2 regions of the Pseudomonas sp. L-22-4S-12 genome follow, and region 2 is predicted to be linked to the other one. Evidence: riboswitches for the same ligand, from Rfam matches in the RefSeq annotation. Region 2 holds a riboswitch; the other holds the start of a gene.
What was found. Region 2 has a riboswitch for cobalamin ahead of cobW (cobalamin biosynthesis protein CobW). Riboswitches for the same ligand answer to the same signal wherever they lie in the genome.
Positions count from the first base shown of each region.

Region 1 (10,402 bases), on a different contig from region 2:
TGCTCAAGGTCAATGGCATGAGCGTGTTCCCCAGCGAGCTGGAGGCCCTGCTCGGCCAGCACCCGGCGCTTGCCGCCAGCGCGGTGATCGGCCGCCCCGACGCCCAGCGCGGTCAGCAGCCGGTGGCCTTCGTCGTGCTCAAGCCCGGCAGCGCGGAAGACGCCGAGACACTGAGCGCCTGGTGTCGCGAGGCCATGGCCGTCTACAAGGTGCCGGAAATCCGCGTGGTCGCGGCGCTGCCGATGACCGCCACCGGCAAGGTGAAGAAGAACGAACTGGAGAACCTGCTGTGAGCGCGCCTTTTCAAGCCATCCTGATCGCCAACCGCGGCGAGATCGCCATCCGCATCGCCCGCGCCTGCGCCGACCTGCAGATCCGCTCGGTGGCGCTGTTCGCCGAGGACGACGGCGCCAGCCTGCACACGCGCAAGGCCGACCTGGCCGTGCCGCTGCGCGGCCGCGGCGTGCCGGCGTACCTGGACATGGAGCAGCTGATCGAGACGGCCCGCGCCCAGGGCTGCGACGCCATCCACCCCGGCTACGGCTTTCTTGCCGAGAACGCCGAGTTCGCCCGCCGTTGCCAGGCCGCCGGCCTGACCTTAATCGGCCCGGCACCGGAAGTGCTCGAACTGTTCGGCGACAAGGCCGCCGCCCGCGCCCTGGCCGAGCGCTGCGGGGTGCCATTGGTGGCCGGGATCAACCGCGCCGTGACCCTGAGCGAAGCTCGGGCCTTTCTCGCCGAGCATGGCGCGGTGATGCTCAAAGCCCTGGCCGGCGGCGGCGGGCGCGGCATGCGCGCGGTGTTCACCGACAGCGAGCTGGACGCGGCCTATGCGCGCTGCCAGTCCGAGGCGCAGGCGGCGTTCGGCAATGGCGCCCTGTATGTCGAGCAGCTGGTACGGCAGGCACGGCATATCGAGGTGCAGGTGCTCGGCGACGGCCGCGCGGTCAGCCACCTGTGGGAGCGCGACTGCAGCCTGCAGCGGCGCAACCAGAAGCTGGTGGAAATCGCCCCCAGCCCCGACCTCGACGGCGAGGTGCGCAAGGCGATCATCGACTGCGCCCTGCAGCTGGCCGGCGCAGTGAACTACCGCGGCATCGGCACCTTCGAGTTCCTCCTCGATGCCGAGCAGCCGGGGCGCTTCTACTTCATGGAAGCCAACCCGCGGGTTCAGGTGGAGCACACCGTGACCGAACAGGTCACCGGTGTCGACCTGCTGCATACTCAGATCCGGCTGCTTGCCGGCGCCTCCCTCGACCAGTTGGGCCTGCGTCAGCCGCCAGCCGTGCAGGGCTGCGCCGTGCAGCTGCGGATCAACCTGGAGACCCTGCACGCCGACGGCAGCACCCGCCCGGCGGTCGGCACCCTCAGCGCCTACGAGCCACCCAGCGGCCCCGGCCTGCGCGTGGACGGCTACGGCTACGCCGGCTACCAGGTCAGCCCCAGCTACGACTCGCTGCTGGCCAAGCTGATCGCCACCGCGCCCGACTACCCGGCCGCCCTGCGCCGCGCCTACCGCGCGCTGTGCGAGTTCCGCCTGGACGGCGTGGCGAGCAACCTGCACCTGCTGCTGAACCTGCTGCGCCTGCCCGAGGTGCAGGGCAACCGGGTCAGCACCCGTTTCGTCGAGAGCCGTCTGGGCGAGCTGCTCGCCGCCCAACCTGCGGCCCACGCCCATCACCATTTCGCCGCCAGCCAGGCGCAGGCCACGGCCGGCCCGCGCCCGGTCGACGCCCCGCCCGGCAGCCAGCCACTGAATGTGCCGAGCACTGGCGTGCTGGTGTGCCTGGAAGTGGCCGAGGGCGATGCGGTGGCCGTCGGCCAGACCATCGCCGTGCTGGAGGCGATGAAGATGGAGTTCGAGGTGCGCGCCAGCCACAGCGGCATCGTCCGCGCCCTCGCCGCCCAGCCCGGCGATGCCCTGGCCGAGGGCCAGGCGCTGCTGTTTCTCGAACCGGCCGAGGTGACCGCCGAACACGACCACAACGAACAGAGCCTGGACCTGGCGCACATCCGCGCCGACCTGGCCGAGGTGCTGGAACGCCACGCGCGCCTGACCGACGAACGCCGCCCCCAGGCCGTGGCCAAGCGGCGCAAGACCGGCCAGCGCACGGTGCGCGAGAACCTCGCCGATCTGCTGGATGACGGCAGCTTCATCGAATACGGCGCCCTGGCCCTGGCCGCACAACGCCGCCGCCGTTCGGCCGAGGAGCTGCTGGAGCTGAGCCCGGCCGACGGCCTGGTCGCCGGCATCGGCACGGTCAACGCCGGCCAGTTCGGCAGCGAAACCGCGCGCTGCATGACCATCGCCTACGACTACACGGTCTTCGCCGGCACCCAGGGGGTGATCAACCACAAGAAGACCGACCGCATGCTGCAACTGGCCGAACAGTGGCGCCTGCCGCTGGTGCTGTTCGCCGAAGGCGGCGGCGGCCGGCCCGGCGATACCGACTTCGTCGGCGTGGCCGGGCTGGACTGCCACACCTTCGTCGGCATGGCCAGGCTCTCCGGCCTGGTGCCGCTGGTCGGCGTGGTCTCCGGGCGCTGCTTCGCCGGCAACGCCGCCCTGCTCGGCTGCTGCGACGTGATCATCGCCACGGAAAACGCCAGCATCGGCATGGCCGGCCCGGCGATGATCGAAGGCGGCGGCCTCGGCAGCTTCCGGCCCGAAGAGGTCGGCCCGGTGTCCGTGCAGGGCCCCAACGGGGTGATCGACGTGCGGGTGGCGGACGAAGCCGAAGCCGTCGCGGTGGCCAAACAATATCTATCCTATTTCCAGGGACCACTGGCCGACTGGGACTGCGCCGACCAGCGCGAGCTGCGCCAGGTGATTCCCGAGAACCGCCTGCGCGTCTACGACATCCGCCGGGTGATCCAGCTGCTGGCCGACCGCGACTCGGTGCTGGAACTGCGCCGCCAGTTCGCCCCGGGGCTGATCACCGCCCTGATCCGCATCGAAGGCCAGCCGTTCGGCCTGATCGCCAACAACCCCGCGCACCTGGGCGGCGCCATCGACGCGGTGGCGGGAGATAAAGCAGCTCGCTTCATGCAGCTGTGCGATGCCTTCGATCTCCCCCTGCTGTCGCTGTGCGACACCCCCGGCTTTATGGTCGGCCCGGAGGCGGAGAAACAGGGCACGGTGCGCCATGTCGCGCGCATGTTCGTCGCCGCCGCCAGCCTCAGCGTGCCGTTCTTCACCCTGATGCTGCGCAAGGGCTACGGCCTGGGCGCCCAGGCCATGGCCGCCGGCAGCTTCCACTCGCCGCTGTTCACCATCGCCTGGCCCAGCGGCGAATTCGGTGCCATGGGCCTGGAAGGCGCGGTGCGCCTGGGTTTCGCCAAGGAGCTGGCGGCCCAGGCGGACGCCGCGGCGCAGCAGGCACTGTTCGACAAGCTGGTGGCCAAGGCCTACGAGCAGGGCAAGGGCCTGAACATGGCCAGCTACCTGGAGATCGATGCGGTGATCGACCCGGCCGAGACCCGAGCCTGGCTGCTGCGCGGTCTGAACGCCGCGCCGCGCCCGGCCGCGCGCACGGGCAAGAAGCGGCCCTTCGTCGATACCTGGTAAGGCGCAAAACCGGCAAGCCGCAGGTTGCATGCTAATGACATGCGGCGTGCGGCTTGCCGTGTCCTTTTCAGTTAAACTGCCGCATCTTTTGTACGCCTATAACGATCCGCCTGATGCCGACGACTTTCCACGAGATCCCCCGCGAGCGCCCCTCCACGCCGTTGCTTGACCGCGCCGATACGCCGGTCGGCCTGCGGCGCCTGGCGGAAACCGAACTGGAAACCCTGGCCAACGAGCTGCGCCAGTACCTGCTGTACAGCGTCGGCCAGACCGGCGGGCACTTCGGTGCTGGGCTCGGCGTGATCGAGCTGACCATCGCCCTGCACTACATCTTCGACACCCCGGACGACCGGCTGGTGTGGGACGTCGGCCACCAGGCCTACCCGCACAAGATCCTCACCGGGCGCCGCGAGCGCATGAGCACGCTGCGCCAGAAGGACGGCCTGGCCGCCTTCCCGCGCCGCAGCGAGAGCGAGTACGACACCTTCGGCGTCGGCCACTCCAGCACCAGCATCAGCGCTGCCTTAGGGATGGCCATCGCCGCCAAACTGCAGGGTTCGCGGCGCAAGAGCGTGGCGGTGATCGGCGACGGCGCGCTGACCGCCGGCATGGCCTTCGAGGCGTTGAATCATGCCTCCGATGTGAAGGCCAACATGCTGGTGGTGCTCAACGACAACGACATGTCGATCTCCAAGAACGTCGGCGGCCTGTCCAACTACCTGGCCAAGATCATCTCCAGCCGCACCTATTCGAGCATGCGCGAAGGCAGCAAGAAGATCCTCTCGCGCCTGCCCGGCGCCTGGGAGATCGCGCGCAAGGTCGAGGAGCACGCCAAGGGCATGCTGGTGCCCGGCACCCTGTTCGAGGAGCTGGGCTGGAACTACGTCGGCCCCATCGACGGCCACGACCTGCCGACCCTGATCGCCACCCTGCGCAATATGCGCGACCTGGACGGCCCGCAGTTCCTCCATGTGGTGACCAAGAAGGGCAAGGGCTTCGCCCCGGCCGAGGCCGACCCGATCGGCTATCACGCGATCACCAAGCTGGAGCCGCTCACCGCCGAAGCCACCCCGAAGAAACCGAGCGGCCCCAAGTACTCCAGCGTGTTCGGCCAGTGGCTGTGTGACATGGCTGCGGCCGACCCGCGCCTGGTCGGCATCACCCCGGCGATGAAGGAAGGCTCCGACCTGGTGGCCTTCAGCGAGCGCTTCCCCGAGCGCTACTTCGACGTCGCCATCGCCGAGCAGCACGCGGTGACCCTGGCCGCCGGCATGGCCTGCGACGGCGTCAAGCCGGTGGTGGCGATCTACTCGACCTTCCTCCAGCGCGCCTACGACCAGCTGATCCACGACGTGGCCGTGCAGCACCTCGACGTGCTGTTCGCCATCGACCGCGCCGGCCTGGTCGGCGAAGACGGCCCGACCCACGCCGGCAGCTTCGATATTTCCTACCTGCGCTGCATCCCCGGCATGCTGGTGATGACCCCCAGCGACGAGAACGAACTGCGCCGCATGCTCACCACCGGCCACTTGTTCGATGGCCCGGCGGCCGTGCGCTACCCGCGCGGCAGCGGGCCGAACACGCCGATCGAGCCGACCCTGGAGCCGCTGGCAATCGGCAAGGGCCTGGTCCGTCGCCACGGGCAGAAGACCGCCCTGCTGGTGTTCGGCGTGCAGCTGGCCGAAGCGCTCAAGGTCGGCGAGAAGCTGGATGCGACTGTGGTCGACATGCGCTTCGTCAAACCGCTGGACGAGGCCCTGGTGCGCGAACTGGCGGCCAGCCACGAGCTGCTGGTGACCATCGAGGAGAACGCCATCATGGGCGGCGCCGGTTCGGCGATCAGCGAGTTCCTCGCCGCCGAGAACCTGCTCAAGCCCGTGCTGCACCTGGGTCTGCCGGACAGCTACGTGGAGCACGCCAAGCCGGCGCAGATGTTGGCTGAATGCGGCCTGGACCAGGCCGGCATCGAAGCGGCCGTGCGTCAGCGCCTGGCGCAACTGCCCACATGAATGCCGCTCATCCAGAGCCGAGCCCAACTCGCTTGTAATTCATCCAGCCGCGCACTATGGTGCGCGGCGTTTTACTTCCGCCAAGGTGCGCCCGTCGTGATCGACCGGCGTTAAACGGGAAGCCGGTGCGCTCGTCACGAGCCATTCCGGCGCTGCCCCCGCAACGGTAAGCCACCGCAGCCTCGCGCTGCCATGTCGATCGACGTGCCACTGGGAGTTTTCCCGGGAAGGCGATCGACAGGGAAAGTTCGCTTTCAGTGGCAAGCCCGGAGACCGGCCTCGACGGATTCGACTGGTGTTGCGGAGGGCAGCACCGTCAAGCGTCGGCTTGTGGTGACGCTTGTCCCTGCCCTCCTCAAAAGTCTGCCGACTGTTTGAGGATCCATTGATGAAATTGTCCCGCCTGGCTCTGGCCATCGCCCTACTGCCCGCCTCCGCGGCCTTCGCCAGCGAAGACCAGGAAGCCGCGCTGAAGCTGTCGGAAACCCTGATCAGCGCCAACCGCGACGTGCAGCAGCGCAGCGCCAGCAGCGCCGCCAGCACGGTGTTCACCCGCGCCGACATCGAGCGCCTGCAACCCGCCTCGGTGGTCGACCTGCTCGCCCGCGTGCCCGGCGTGCAGGTGACGCAGAACGGCAGCGGCAGCCTGGCCAGCCTGTATATCCGCGGCACCAAGTCGGCGCAGAGCCTGGTCCTGGTGGACGGCATGCGCATCGGTTCGGCCAGCTCCGGCGACAGCAACCTGCAGCACCTCAATATCGAGCAGATCGAGCGCATCGAAGTGCTGCGCGGGCCGCGCTCGGCCATGTACGGCGCCGATGCCATCGGCGGCGTGGTGCAGATATTCACCCGCCGCAGCAGCGGCGAAGGGCTCAAGCCGTTCGTGCGCGTGGGCTATGGCAGCCGCGGCACCTGGCAGCGCAGCGCCGGCATCTCCGGCGGCGACGAGGCCACCCGCTTCAGCCTGGCCGGCAGCCTCGACGAAACCAATGGCTTCGACCGCACCGGCACGTCCTACGAGGCCGACCAGGATCACGACGCCTACCGCAACAAGGCCTTCAGCCTGAGCCTCAGCCACAGCTTCAACGACAACCTGGAAGCCGGGATCAACGTCCTCGACCAGCGCGGCCGCACCGAATTCGACAACCCCTTCGGCCGCTTCGACATGACCACCTTCGAGTCGGTCGAGCAGGACCCGTACAGCGACTTCACCGTCAGCAGCGTCTCCAGCTACCTCGACGCCCAGCTCAACGACGCCTGGAACAGCCGCCTGGAAGTCGGCCACAGCGAGAACCGCGAAGAGAGCCTGGACAAGCTCAGCGCCGAGCGCGGCGTGTTCAACACCTACCGCGACTCGGTCAACTGGCTGAACACCCTGAACCTGAACGACAGCCACAGCCTGCTGCTCGGCGCCGACTGGTACCAAGACCAGCTCAACAGCAACACCGCCTTCGCCGAACAGCAGCGCTGGAACCAGGCGGCCTTCATCCAGCACCGCTACGACGGCGAGCACTTCGCCACCGAGCTGGGCCTGCGCCACGACAAGAACGAACAGTTCGGCAGCGAGAACACCTGGAGCGGCGCCCTGACCCTGCCGCTGAACGAGCGCAACGACCTGATCGCCTCCTACAGCGAAGGCTTCCGCGCGCCGACCTTCAACGACCTGTACTACCCGGACTACAGCAACCCGGACCTCAAGCCGGAGCACTCCAAGAGCGTCGAGCTGCAGTGGCGCAGCCAGCTGGCCGCCACCACCCGCCTGGAAGCCTCGGTCTACCGCACCGACATCGAAGACGCCATCGCCAGCGACCAGGACTTCATCCCGCAGAACATCGCCAAGGCGCGCATCCATGGTTTCGAGGCCGCGCTGCAGCAGGAACTGTTTGGCTGGCAGGGCCAGCTGGGCGTGGCCTTCGTCGACCCGCGCGACCGCGACAGCGGCCACACCCTCAACCGCCGCGCACGGCGCACCCTGAGCCTGGACCTGGATCGCAGCTTCGGCGATGTCGCCATCGGCGCCAGCTGGCAGGCCGTGAGCAGCAGCTACGACGACCCGGACAACCAGGATCGCCTGGCCGGCTACGGCCTGCTGGCCCTGCGCGGCAGCTGGCAGGCCACGCCCGAGCTGAAGCTGGAAGCCAAGCTGGATAACCTGCTGGACAAGGATTACCAGCGCGCCCTGTACGAACACGAAGGCGAGCATTACGGCTACCGCCAGGAAGGCCGCAGCGCCCTGCTCGGCTTCGTCTGGACGCCGCAACTGTAAGCCCCGGGGACCTGGCCAAGCCGGCGCAGGGCGCCGGTTCGCGGCTGAAGCCGCTCCCACACAAGAACCGGCCGTCAGCGGCGCGAGGCCAGCCCCTCCTCAGCCTGCCACCGACACCGGCGTAGGAGCGGCTTCGGCCGCGAACCTCAGTGAGCCCCGGCCAGCAGCTCGCAGAGCCTCTCGGTAGCGCCCAGCATCTGGAAGCTGGGCCGCTCGATGCCCTTGTCCGGCACCGACCAGAGCTGGTTCAGGTGCACCGCCGGCAGCTGCGGCCAGGCCCGCCAATGCGCCAGTTCGGCACCACTGCCGCCCAGGATGATCCGCGGCGCACGGGCCAGCACCGCCTCGACATTGACCTGGGGCGCCGGCAGGCGCAGGTCCTCGAACACATTGCGCGCGCCGCAGACAGCCAGGGCATCGCCGAGAATCTGCTGCGCGCCGATGGTGTACAGCGGCTGGTGCCAGACCTGGTAGAACACCGGCAGCGGCTGCTCGCGGCGGTAACGGCCGCGCAACCCGGCCATGCCGTCGCGGAACTGCTCGCGCAATTGGCGGCCACGCTCGGCACGGCCGACCCGCGCGCCGATCTCGGCGAACTGTTCGGCCAGCTGCTCCAGGTTTCGGGGCTCGCCCAGGTAGAATGGGATGCCGATGTCGGCCAACTGGCGGCGCTGCGCCTCGGGCAGGCTGCCGGGCGACAGCAGCAACAGATCCGGCTTGAGGCTCAGCAGGGTTTCCAGTTCGAGCGTACCGAAGCGCCCCACCGAGGCCACCCCGGCCAGTTGCGGCGGACGCTCGGCGCCATCCAGCACGCCGACCAGCAGCTCGCCGGCGCCCAGCTCCAGCATGATTTCCGACATCGAGGGTGCCAGGCTGACCACCCGCTCGGCGGCCAGCGGCGACAGGCACGCAACCAGCAGGCAGGCGCCGAGCAGCAGGCGCATCAGCCGAGCTGGCGTGGGATGCGGTACAGGCAGAGCAGCATCACACTGCTCAGGGCCAGCAGGAACAGCGCCACCGCATGCAGGCCGGGGAACAGCGCCAGGGCGGCGATCCAGGCCGGCAGGCCGGCGGCGAGCAGGCCCAGGCGCCGGCGCCGCGCCAGTTCGATCCAGGCGGCCGGCTCCTCGGCCAGCCCCAACGACTTGCCGGTGGCGAGCAGGGCGCGCTTGTAGGCGGCAAACACCGGCAGGGTGATGAACATCGAGGCCATGCCGGCAATGAACAGCGGCAGTTCCAGCATCGCCAGCACCGGCGACTGGCCACGGAACACGAAGCCGAGGACGAACAGCGGCGCCAGGGTCAGGCCGAGCTGGCGCCACCATTCGATGGCCAGCCGGCGACGCACCTCGGTGCGGGTCACTCGGCTTCTTCCTGGTGCTGCAAGCCGAGCATGTGGCCGAGCTTGCCGGCCTTGGTCGTCAGGTACTTGCGGTTGTGCACGTTGAGGCCGATTTCCAGCGGGTGACGCTCGGCCACGCGCACGCCGAAGCCTTCCAGGGCCTTGACCTTGCGCGGGTTGTTGGTCATCAGGCGGATCGCCTTGATGCCCAGGTGATCGAGCATCGGCAGGCAGATCGAATAGTCGCGCTGGTCGGCGGCGAAGCCCAGGCGCTCGTTGGCCTCGACCGTATCGGCCCCGCCATCCTGCAGCTCGTAGGCGCGGATCTTGTTCAGCAGGCCGATGCCGCGGCCTTCCTGGCGCAGGTACAGCAACACGCCGCGACCTTCCTTGGCGATGGCGCGCAAGGCCGCTTCGAGCTGGGCGCCGCAGTCGCAACGCTGGCTGAACAGGGCGTCGCCGGTCAGGCACTCGGAGTGCAGGCGGCCCAGCACCGGAGCACCATCGTTCACCTGGCCGAGGGTCAGGGCGACGTGCTCCTTGCCGGTCTCCTCATCGAGGAAGCCGTGCATGGTGAAAGTCGCGAAAGGCGTAGGCAGCTGGGAGGCGGCGACGAAGACAACGGACACCGGGTGCTCCTGTTGAGTGATCGGCAGAAAGGCCGGCATTGTACCAGCAGCACCCGGCTGCCGCGCAGCGTGAATTGTGCGGGATAAGGATCGGGCCATTCGATGAGTGGCCCCGACTAACCGGCGGTCAGATCTTCGACTCCAGCTGCAGCACGCCATTTTCCTCGCGCCAGCGCACCCGGCTGAGGAAGCTCATGCCCAGCAGCACTTCGGTGGGCGAGTCGCCTTCCAGCACCACGGCCTCGACGCCGAGTACTTCCAGGCCACCGACCTTGACCACATCCAGCTTGATCCGCCAGCCCCTGACGTTGCCGCCGGCGGTACTGGCCACCATCGGCCGGCCCACCACCCGGTAATCGATGCCCAGACGGCGCGCCTGGCCTTCGTTCATGGCCACGGTCGTGGCCCCGGTATCGACGAGGAACTGTACCGGATGGCCATTGGCCGAGCCGGCCACCCAGAAGTGGTTGCCCACGCCCTTGCTGATGCTGACCTTTTCCGCCTGCGGGGCCGCACTGCCGCCCTGGTTGTACTCGCGCGACAGGTCGTAGCTGCGCTCCACGCCATCCACACGCAGGCGCGCGCCCT
Region 1 covers NZ_WELL01000003.1:71,717-82,118, reverse strand. The annotation lists gene F3I16_RS09635 (AMP-binding protein) at 1-293, shown strand, start outside; gene F3I16_RS09630 (carboxyl transferase domain-containing protein) at 290-3,568, shown strand; gene dxs (1-deoxy-D-xylulose-5-phosphate synthase) at 3,682-5,577, shown strand; cobalamin riboswitch at 5,644-5,874, shown strand; gene F3I16_RS09620 (TonB-dependent receptor domain-containing protein) at 5,966-7,843, shown strand; gene F3I16_RS09615 (helical backbone metal receptor) at 7,990-8,790, opposite strand; gene F3I16_RS09610 (MFS transporter) at 8,787-9,206, opposite strand; gene ribA (GTP cyclohydrolase II) at 9,203-9,814, opposite strand; gene F3I16_RS09600 (TIGR02281 family clan AA aspartic protease) at 9,942-10,402, opposite strand, start outside.
Region 1: another riboswitch for cobalamin. It lies ahead of F3I16_RS09620 (TonB-dependent receptor domain-containing protein); the one in region 2 lies ahead of cobW (cobalamin biosynthesis protein CobW).

Region 2 (10,402 bases):
GCGTTTCACGAAACCCCGGTCGGCCACCCGACCGGGGTTTTTGTTTTTCCGGCCCACAAGGCCAGCACGATGCAACCAGAGGATCGAAACATGACCGCTCACACCGCCTATTACCGCAGCTACCGCAACTCCGCCTGGCGATTTAGCAGTGCTGCCGCGCACCTCCGAGAATCCAGTCGAACACCCAGATAGCGCGCCGCGCGTGGCATGAGGCCACGCCGGACGAGGACCACCGCCATGAATGCTTCCGTTACTGCTCTGCGCGCTCAAACCGTGCCGCCATCCACCACTCGCCGCCGCGCCACGCCGCTGCCGAGCCCCACCGATCTGCGCCAGCGCCTGCCGCTGTCCGCCGCCCTCGCCAGTCAGGTGCAGACCCAGCGCCAGGCCATCCGCGCCGTGCTCGACGGCGCCGACCCGCGCCTGCTGGTCGTCGTCGGCCCCTGTTCCCTGCACGATCCGCTTGCCGCCCTGGAATACGCCGACCGCCTGGCCGCACTGGCCCCCGAGGTGAGCGACCAGTTGCTGCTGGTGATGCGCGCCTACGTCGAAAAGCCGCGCACCACCATCGGCTGGAAGGGCCTGGTGTATGACCCGCAGCTGGACGGCAGCGGCGACATGGCCGGCGGCCTGGAACTGTCGCGCCGGCTGATGCTGGCCATGCTCGAACGCGGCCTGCCGGTGGCCAGCGAACTGCTGCAGCCGCTGGTGGCCGGTTACTTCGACGACCTGCTGGGCTGGGCCGCCATCGGCGCGCGCACCAGCGAGTCGCAGGTACACCGCGAACTGGTCAGCGGCCTGGAGCTGCCGGTGGGCTTCAAGAACGGTACCGATGGCAGCCTGTCGATCGCCTGCGACGCCATGCGCTCGGCGGCGCATCCGCACCAGCATTTCGGCGTGGACGGCCTGGGTCGCCCGGCACTGGTCGAGACCGATGGCAACCCGGATACCCACCTGGTGCTGCGCGGCGGCCACGGCGGGCCGAACCATGATGCGGCCAGCGTGGCCGTGGCGCGGGCGAGCCTGGCGAAGCAGGGCATTGCCGCGCGGATCATGGTCGACTGCAGCCACGCCAACAGCGGCAAGGACCCGTTGCGCCAGCCGGCGGTGCTGCGCGACGTGCTCGACCAACGCCTGGCCGGCGACGCCAGCCTGCGCGGGGTGATGCTGGAGAGCCACCTGTTCGACGGCTGCCAGGCGCTGTCCGCCGAGCTGCGCTACGGCGTGTCGATCACCGACGGCTGCCTGGGCTGGAGCGGCACCGAGGCGATGCTGCGCGAGGCGGCCGAGCGACTGCGGGCGGGGCACTGAGGGCATCAGCTTTCCTCCGCATCCAGCAGCAGGTTTTCCAGCTGCGCCCGGTATTCGCCGGGCTCTTGCCAGAGGCCGCGCTGCTGGGCTTCCAGCAGGCGTTCGAGCATGTCCTGCAGCGCGCCGGGGTTGTGCTGCTGGATAAAGGCGCGGGTCTCGCGATTCAGCAGGTAGGCATCGGCCAGCAGGGCGTACTGGTGGTCGTCGACCAGTTCGCTGGTGGCGTCGAAGCCGAACAGGTAGTCGACCGTGGCGGCCAGCTCGAAGGCGCCCTTGTAGCCGTGGCGCTTCATCCCGGCGATCCACTTGGGGTTCACTGCACGGGCGCGCACCACGCGGTTCAGTTCTTCCTTGAGGGTGCGGATGCGCGGGTTGTCCGGTTGGCTGCTGTCGCCGAAGTAGCTGGCGGCCTTGGCGCCGCGCAGGGTCTCGACGGCCGCCAGCATGCCGCCCTGGAACTGGTAGTAGTCGTTGGAGTCGAGGAGGTCGTGCTCGCGGTTGTCCTGGTTGTGCAGTACCGCCTGTAGCTGCTGCAGGCGTTCGGCGAACTGCGCGCGCGCCGGCAGGCCCTCGACGCCCTGGCCGTAGGCGTAGCCGCCCCAGTTCAGGTAGACCTCGGCGAGATCCGCGCGGGTCTGCCACAGGCGTTCCTCCACCGCGTTCTGGATGCCGGCGCCATAGGCGCCCGGCTTGGCGCCGAAGATGCGCCAGCCCGCCTGGTGCCGCGCCTCGACCGGATCGAGGCCCTGGTCCTGATGGGCCAGGGTCTCCTGCCACACCCGTGCCGAGAGCGGGTTCATATGTTCCGGTTCGTCCAGTTCGGCCACTGCCTGCACGGCCGTATCGAACAGGCGGATCAGGTTGGCGAAGGCGTCGCGGAAGAAGCCGGACACGCGCAGGGTCACGTCCACCCGCGGGCGGCCGAGCTGCGCCAGCGGCAGCACCTCGATGCGTTCGACCCGCTGGCTGCCGGGCTGCCACACCGGGCGCACGCCGAGCAGGGCCAGGGCCTGGGCGATGTCGTCGCCGCCGGTGCGCATGGTCGCCGTGCCCCATACCGACAGGCCCAGGCGCCGCAGATGCTCGCCCTCGTCCTGCAGGTGGCGCTGCAGCAGGCGCTCGGCGCTCTGCACGCCGATGCGCCAGGCGGTGGGGGTGGGCAGGTGGCGCACGTCCACCGAATAGAAGTTGCGCCCGGTGGGCAGCACGTCCAGGCGCCCGCGACTGGGCGCGCCACTCGGCCCCGGCGGCACGAAGCGGCCTTCCAGTGCGGCGAGCAGGCCGTTTATTTCGGCGGCGCCGCAGGCGTCCAGCAGCGGGGCGATATGGCCGCGCAGCTCGTTCAGTACCGCGGCGCTGGCCGGACCCGCTGCGGGTGATTCGGGCTGCTCGATCAACTGCAGGGCCAGCAGCTCCAGGCGCTCACGGGTATCGCCACGGCTGCGCCAGGGATCAGTGCTCAGCGCCTGCAGGCTGTCCGGGCGCGGGCCGTGCCAGGGCTCGGCGGGCTCGCCGCCGAGTGGGTCGAATTCCAGCTCAAGGTCCTCGGCGAGGGCGCGCAGCAGGCTGGCGTGCCGGCCCTGACCGTCGCCCCGCGGGATGCGCACCAGGGAGAGCAGGGTGTCGCGGCGCAGGCGCCCGCTCGGCGATTCGCCAAAGCAGTGCAGGCCATCACGGATCTGCGATTCCTTGAGGTCGCACAGGTAGGCGTCCAGCTGCGGCAGCCAGCTGTCCGGGTCGTCGCCCACCTGCAGGCCCAGTTCGCGGTCGAGGCTGGCCTCGCGCACCTTGCGCTGGATCTCGCCGCGCAGCTCCACAGCGCGGCGCGGGTCGAGCTGGCTGGCCTCGTAGTACTCGTCGGCCAGGCGCTCCAGGTCGCGCAGCGGGCCGTAGCTCTCGGCGCGGGTCAGCGGCGGCATCAGGTGGTCGAGGATCACCGCCTGGGTGCGGCGCTTGGCCTGGGCGCCTTCGCCGGGGTCGTTGACGATAAAGGGGTAGAGGTTGGGCAGCGGGCCGAGGATCGCACTCGGCCAGCAGGCCTCGGACAGGCCGACGCTTTTGCCCGGCAGCCACTCCAGGTTGCCGTGCTTGCCGACATGGATCAGTGCGTCGACGGCGAATGCCGTGCGCAACCAGCAGTAGAAGGCCAGATAGCCGTGCGGCGGCACCAGGTCCGGGTCGTGGTACACCGCCGCCGCGTCCAGCTGGTAGCCGCGTGCCGGCTGGATGCCGACGAAGGTCAGGCCGAAGCGCAGGCCGGCGATCATCAGTCGGCCGGCGCGGTACATCGGGTCCTGCTCGGGCGGGCCCCAGCGTTCGATCACTGCACGTTGGTTGGCCTCGGGCAGGCTGGCGAACCAGCTTTGGTAGTCGTCCAGCGCCAGGCTCTGGGCGCAGGGGCGCGCATCGAGGTTGTCGAGGTCGTTGCTCACGCCGCCGAGCAACTGGTGGATCAGCGTGGTGCCGTCGTGCGGCAGGCCCTCGACCGGGTAACCCTGCTGCTGCAGGGCGCGCAGGATATTCAGCGCCGCGGCGGGGGTGTCCAGGCCGACGCCGTTGCCGATGCGGCCGTCGCGGGTCGGGTAGTTGGCCAGGATCAGGGCGACGCGTTTGTCCGCGTTAGCCTTGGCGGCAAGCTGGGTCCAGCGCCGCGCCAGCTCGGCGACGAAGTCCATGCCCGGCAGGTGCGGGCGGTAGCGCACCACGTCGCTCTGGCTGCGCTCGCTGCGCGCGGCCACGCCCTTGAAGGTGATCGGCCGGGTGATCAGGCGGCCGTCCAGCTCCGGCAGGGCGATATGCATGGCCAGGTCGCGCGGGCCCAGGCCCTGGGCGCTGGCCTGCCACTGCTCCTCGCTGTCCAGCGCGCAGAGCGCCTGCAGCACCGGCACGTCGCGGCGGAACGGCCGCTCCTGCGGTGCCTCCGGGTTGGACTGGGCAAACCCCGTGGTGTTGAGGATCACCGCAGCGTCGGCCTGGTCCAGCCAGGTCTCGACCCGGGCCAGGCACTCGGCCTCCTTGAGGCTGGCCACGGCGATGGGCAGCGGATTCAGCCCCTGCAGTTGCAGGCGCTGGTAGAAGGTGTCGACGAAGGCGGTATTGGCCGCCTGCACCTGGGCCCGGTAGAACAGCAGCGCGGCCACCGGTCGGCCGGGCTGCCAGTCGGCGCGCCAGTGCTCCAGGGTGGCTTCACTGTGGCGCGGGTGGTGGATCAGCGTGCGCGGCAGGGCGCGCGGCTCGCGCCACGGGTAGTCGCGCTGCAGCCAGCGGCTGGCGAGGCAGTGCAGCAGATGGCGGGCGTTGTCCGCGCCGCCCTGGCGCAGGTACTGCCACAGGCGCTGGCTGTCCTCGGTCGGCACGTTGCTCAAGCTGGTCAGCTCGGGATCGGGGCGGTCGTCGCCGGGCACCAGAATGATCCTGGCGCCTTGCCGGCCCAGCTCGACCACACGCTCGATGCCGTAGCGCCAGTAGCTGACGCCGCCGTGTACCGAGACCAGGATGACCCGTGCGTGGCGCAGCACCTGCTCGACGTAGAGATCCACCGAGGCGTGGTTGGGCAGCTGCGCCGGGCTGGCCAGGCGCAGGCTGGGGAAGTCCGCGGGCAGCTCGCGCGCCACCTCGGCCAGCAAGGACAGGTGCGAGTCGCCAGTGCAGAGGATCACCAGCTCGGCTGGGGTCTGGCCGAGGTCGGCGATGCTGTCGGCCGGCAGGGTGACGCCGGCCTGGGCGCGCAGCAGGTGCATGTCAGCCGGCCAGCGCGGCCTGCAGCTGCGCCTCGATGGCTGCGCGGTCGAGGCCCTGGCCGATCAGCACCAGGCGGCTGACGCGCGGCTCGTCTGCGCTCCAGGCGCGGTCGAAGTGGCGGTCGAAGCGCTGGCCGACGCCCTGCACCAGCAGGCGCATGGCCTTGCCGGGGATGGCGGCGAAGCCCTTGACGCGCAGGATGCCGTGCCTGGCCACGGCGTCCTTCAGGGCGGCCAGCAGGCGCGCCTCCTCGGCTTCCGGCAGGATCAGGTCGAAGGCGTCGAACGCGTCGTGGTCGTGGTCTTCGTCTTCCTCGTCGTGGTGGGTGCGGCGGGCGTCGATATGCAGCTCGGTCGCGCAGTTCAGGCCCAGCAGCACCTCCAGCGGCAGCTCGCCGCCCTGGGCCTCGATCACCTTGACCGCCGGCGGCAGTTCCTCGACCACTTCGGCGCGCACGGCAGCCAGGGCGGCGGCGTCGAGCAGGTCGGTCTTGTTCAGCAGCACCAGGTCGGCGCTGGCCAGCTGGTCGGCGAACAGCTCGTGCAGCGGCGATTCGTGGTCGAGGTTCGGGTCCTGCTGGCGCTGGGCATCCACCTGTTCGGGGAAGGCGGCGAAGGTGCCGGCGGCCACGGCCGGGCTGTCGACCACGGTGATCACCGCATCCACGGTGCAGGCGGTGCGGATTTCCGGCCAGTTGAAGGCCTGCACCAGCGGCTTGGGCAACGCCAGGCCGCTGGTCTCGATGAGGATATGGTCCAGCTCGCCGCGGCGCGCCACCAGTTCGCGCATCACCGGGAAGAATTCTTCCTGCACGGTGCAGCACAGGCAGCCGTTGGCCAGTTCGAAGATGCGGCCGTTGGCTTCCTCCTCGCTGCAGCCGATGGCGCACTGCTTGAGGATGGCGCCGTCGATGCCCAGCTCGCCGAACTCGTTGACTATCACCGCGATGCGCCGGCCGCCGGCATGCCCGAGCATGTGACGGAGCAGGGTGGTTTTGCCGGCGCCGAGGAAGCCGGTGACGATGGTGACGGGAAGTTTGGAGAGGGTTTGCATGGAGGGCCCCGGAGCGTCGGTGAATTCGACGGACGGGCAGGGGCAGGCCGGCGTCCGGACGGACGCGGGCCTTGCACCACCGGATCACCCCGCCCGGACAGTTAGCTGGTTTGTCGAGGCAGGTCTCCTGGCTCACGGTGTGCGCTGGGCGCGCTCCCTTCACCTTCCCGCCGTTGGCAGTGGTGCATCGAAGGGGCTTGAACCGTTCACAGTTGCGGGGGCAGCCAGGGCATAAACCCTGTTCCCTCTTAGCTGCACCCGCACGGGTGCAGAACCTCGAAAGGGCGGAAGGCTACGCAGTGCCCGCGGGCCGGTCAACCTTGGCGGTTGACGCTGGTGCGGGCTTCGTGATGTTCTAGAAAAGCTGTTTCAGGTGTCTCGCACCGGCGTGTGCGAGGTGAAACGGGAAGCCGGTGGGTCTCTTGCGAGACGAGTCCGGCGCTGCCCCCGCAACGGTAAGCGTACGTAGGGTTCTTGTAGTCACTGCACCGACAGGTGTGGGAAGGCTGACCCAGTCACTGTCGAGTAGACAGTCGTCGCAAGCCCGGAGACCGGCCTGAATCCTCGTTTGGCAACCCGCGGTGGGCGGGTGCGCGCCGGATTCAGGCCCCGGATGGGCCTGCACGTGCTGCGTCCTTCTGCCCCGTTTTCACATCACCAGAAGGTCAGCTCATGTCCAGCAGCGCACTGTCGTCTTCCGCATCCGTTACCCGTCCTCTCTCGCAACGCCTGCTCCTGGCCGTTGGCAGCTGCCTGCTCGGCGGCGCCCTGATCTTCGTCGCCGGCTTCTCGCACATCGAGGCGATGCACAACGCCGCCCACGATACCCGGCACAGCGCCGCGTTCCCCTGCCACTAAGCCGCCAGTTCACCTGAGCGCTGCTGCCATGTATGGCGGCGGCGCTGCCTTGCCGCTGTTTCGAGAAGTCCCGAGATGATCAAACGTATCGCCCAGACGGCCGGTTTTTCCGGCCTGCTCGCCGCCATCGTGCTGACCCTGCTGCAAAGCCTGTGGGTCACCCCGCTGATCCTGCAGGCGGAAAGCTACGAGAACGCCGCGCCGGCGCAAGCCGTGGTGGCCGAGCACAGCCATGCCGCCGCTGAACCGGCTCACGAGCATGCACAGGCGGAGGTCGCCGGCCATAGCCACGATGGCGAAGCCTGGGCCCCCGAAGACGGCTGGCAGCGCAGCCTGGCCACCGGCCTGAGCAACCTAGTGGTGGCGGTCGGTTTCGCCCTGATGCTGGCCGGTCTGTTCACCCTGCGCGCGCCGGGCCGGACCTGGCAGGGCCTGCTCTGGGGGCTGGGCGGTTTCGCCACCTTCTCCCTGGCGCCATCCGCCGGCCTGCCGCCGGAGCTGCCGGGCACCGCCGCCGCCGACCTGCTGCTGCGCCAGTACTGGTGGATCGGCACCGCCCTCGCCACCGCCGCCGGCCTGGGTCTGCTGGCGTTCGCCCGCCACTGGGCGTTGCGCATCGCCGGCCTGGTGTTGCTGGCGCTGCCGCACCTGATCGGCGCGCCGCAGCCGGACGTGCACCAGAGCCTGGCGCCGGAGGCCCTGGAGCGCGAGTTCATCCTTGCCTCGCTGCTGACCAATGCGCTGTTCTGGTCCGCCCTGGGTCTGGCCGCGGCCTGGTTCTTCGCCCGTGGTGCCCGGCAGGATGCCTGATCCGGTGATCATCGCCGGCCTCGGCTGCCGTCGCGGCTGCACGGCGGCCGAACTGCGCGAGCTGCTGGAAAAGACCCTGGAGCAGCTTGCGCTGCCGCTGAGCGCGCTGGATGGCCTGGCCAGCAGTGCGCACAAGCGGGGCGAGGCGGGGCTGCTGCAACTGGCTGCCGGCCTCGGCTTGACGATGGATTTCTACGCCGCCGAGCAACTGACGCCCTACGAGTCGCAACTGAGCGAAGGCTCGGACCTGGTGCGTGAACTGACTGGTTCCGCCAGCGTGGCCGAGGCCAGTGCCCTGGCCAGTGCCAGCGAACGTTCCGGTCGCGCCGCCCTGCTGATCTGCCCCAAACAGCGCAGCGCCGCTGCGACCCTGGCCATCGCCCGCGCCTGAATCGGAACCTTCCATGACCGTCTATTTCATCGGCGCCGGCCCCGGCGACCCGGAGCTGATCACCGTCAAGGGCCAGCGCCTGATCCGCAGCTGCCCGGTGATTCTCTACGCCGGCTCGCTGGTGCCCGAGGCCGTGCTGCAGGGCCTCAGCGCCGAACAGGTGGTGAACACCGCCGAGCTGCATCTGGACCAGATCATCGCGCTGATCCGCGCAGCCGCCGAACGCGGCCAGGATGTGGCCCGCGTGCATTCCGGCGATCCGTCCCTGTATGGCGCCATCGGCGAGCAGATCCGTCAGCTACGGGCGCTGGGCATCGCCTTCGAGATCGTGCCTGGGGTGACCGCCACGGCCGCCTGCGCGGCGCTGCTGGAAAGCGAGCTGACCCTGCCCGAGGTGTCGCAGACGGTGATCCTCACCCGCTACGGGCACAACTCGCCGATGCCGGCGGGAGAGGCGCTGGGCGCCCTGGCCAGCCATCGCGCAACCCTGGCCATCCACCTGGGCGTGCAGCACCTGGCGCGCATCGTCGAGGAATTGCTGCCGCATTACGGCGCCGACTGCCCGGTCGCCGTGGTCCATCGCGCCAGCTGGCCGGATCAGGACTGGGTGCGCGGCACCCTGGCGGATATCGAGGCGAAGGTGGCCGGGAAGGGTTTCCGGCGCACCGCGCTGATCCTGGTCGGTCGGGTGCTGGGCGCCGAGGATTTCGCCGACTCGGCGCTGTATCACGCCGATACCCACCACCTGTTCAGGGCAGACGGCGCAGGCAGTAAAGGCTGAGGTCGGTGCTGGCCCGGTTGTCGGCGATGGCGATCTCGCCGCCCAGTGCTTGCAGGCGGGTATTCAGCTCGCTGGCGTAGAGCGCCTGGCGAAAGCGCGGGTAGTCCAGCTGCGGTGCCAGCCACTGCTGCAGCTGCGGCAGCCGGAAGGCCCAGTAAGCAACCCGGCAATCGAAGCCGGTCGCCTGCAGGCGAGCGAGCAGGTCGGTATCGCCGGCGAGCACGGCCTGGCAGTGGGCGAAAAGGCTTTCCACGGAATCGTTCATGGCGGCGAATATTGCGTGCCGGTGGGGGTTGCGGGCAACCTGTGCGACCAGAGAAATGCCGCAAGGACCGATCATGCGCGACTACCAATGGCTGCACGAATACTGCCTCAACCGCTTCGGCTCGGCCGCGGCGCTGGAGGCCATGCTGCCGCAGCCGAAGAGCGACGCCGAGTTGCGCGCCCTGGGCGACGACCGCTACCTGTCGCTGATCGCCCTGCGCGTATTCCGCGCCGGCCTCAAGCACAGCCTGGTGGACGCCAAGTGGCCGGCCTTCGAGGAAGTGTTCTTCGGCTTCGTCCCGGAGAAGGTGGCGCTGATGAGCGCCGAGCATCTGGAGCGGCTGATGCAGGATGCGCGCATCATCCGCCACCTGGGCAAGCTCAAGAGCGTGCCGCGCAACGCCCAGTTCGTGCTGGACGTGCAGCAGGACAAAGGCAGCTTCGGCGCGCTGATCGCCGACTGGCCGGTGACCGATATCGTCGGCCTGTGGAAGTACCTGGCCAAGCACGGCAGCCAGCTCGGCGGGCTGTCGGCACCGCGCCTGCTGCGCATGATCGGCAAGGACACCTTCATCCCCACCGACGACATGGTCGCCGCGCTCAAGGCCCAGGAAATCATCGACAAGGCGCCGACCAGCCTCAAGGAACTAGCCACCGTGCAGGCGGCCTTCAATCAGTGGCATGCCGAGAGCGGCCGGCCGCTGTGTCAGCTGTCGGTGATGCTGGCGCATACGGTCAATCACTGACAAAGCCACTGCGCTCGCCAGCTCGCGACGCTTTGGATTCCGCGTGGAGGTCGTATGGAACAGGACATCATCCGCATCGCCCAGGCCATCGAGCGGGCTGAGCGCATTCTGATCATCACCGGCGCCGGGCTGTCCGCCGACTCGGGGCTGCCGACCTATCGCGGCCTCGGCGGCCTGTACAACGGCCTGACGCCGGAAGGCCTGCCGATCGAGGCGGCGCTGTCCGGGCCGATGCTGCGGCGCGCCCCGGCGCTGTGCTGGAAGTACCTGGCCGAGCTGGGCAAGGCCTGCCTGGGCGCCCGCCCGAATGCCGGCCATGCGGCCATCGCCGAGCTGCAGCGGCGCAAGCCCGGTTGCTGGGTGCTGACGCAGAACATCGATGGCTATCACCGCCAGGCCGGTTCGCCGGCGCAGCGCCTGATCGAGATCCACGGCCAGCTGGCGCCG
Region 2 covers NZ_WELL01000002.1:172,949-183,350, forward strand. The annotation lists gene F3I16_RS07345 (3-deoxy-7-phosphoheptulonate synthase) at 238-1,311, shown strand; gene cobN (cobaltochelatase subunit CobN) at 1,317-5,051, opposite strand; gene cobW (cobalamin biosynthesis protein CobW) at 5,053-6,105, opposite strand; cobalamin riboswitch at 6,205-6,399, opposite strand; cobalamin riboswitch at 6,460-6,680, shown strand; gene F3I16_RS07360 (CbtB domain-containing protein) at 6,778-6,963, shown strand; gene F3I16_RS07365 (CbtA family protein) at 7,039-7,773, shown strand; gene F3I16_RS07370 (cobalamin biosynthesis protein) at 7,766-8,164, shown strand; gene cobM (precorrin-4 C(11)-methyltransferase) at 8,178-8,945, shown strand; gene F3I16_RS07380 (hypothetical protein) at 8,914-9,198, opposite strand; gene F3I16_RS07385 (DNA-3-methyladenine glycosylase I) at 9,284-9,955, shown strand; gene F3I16_RS07390 (NAD-dependent deacylase) at 10,010-10,402, shown strand, end outside.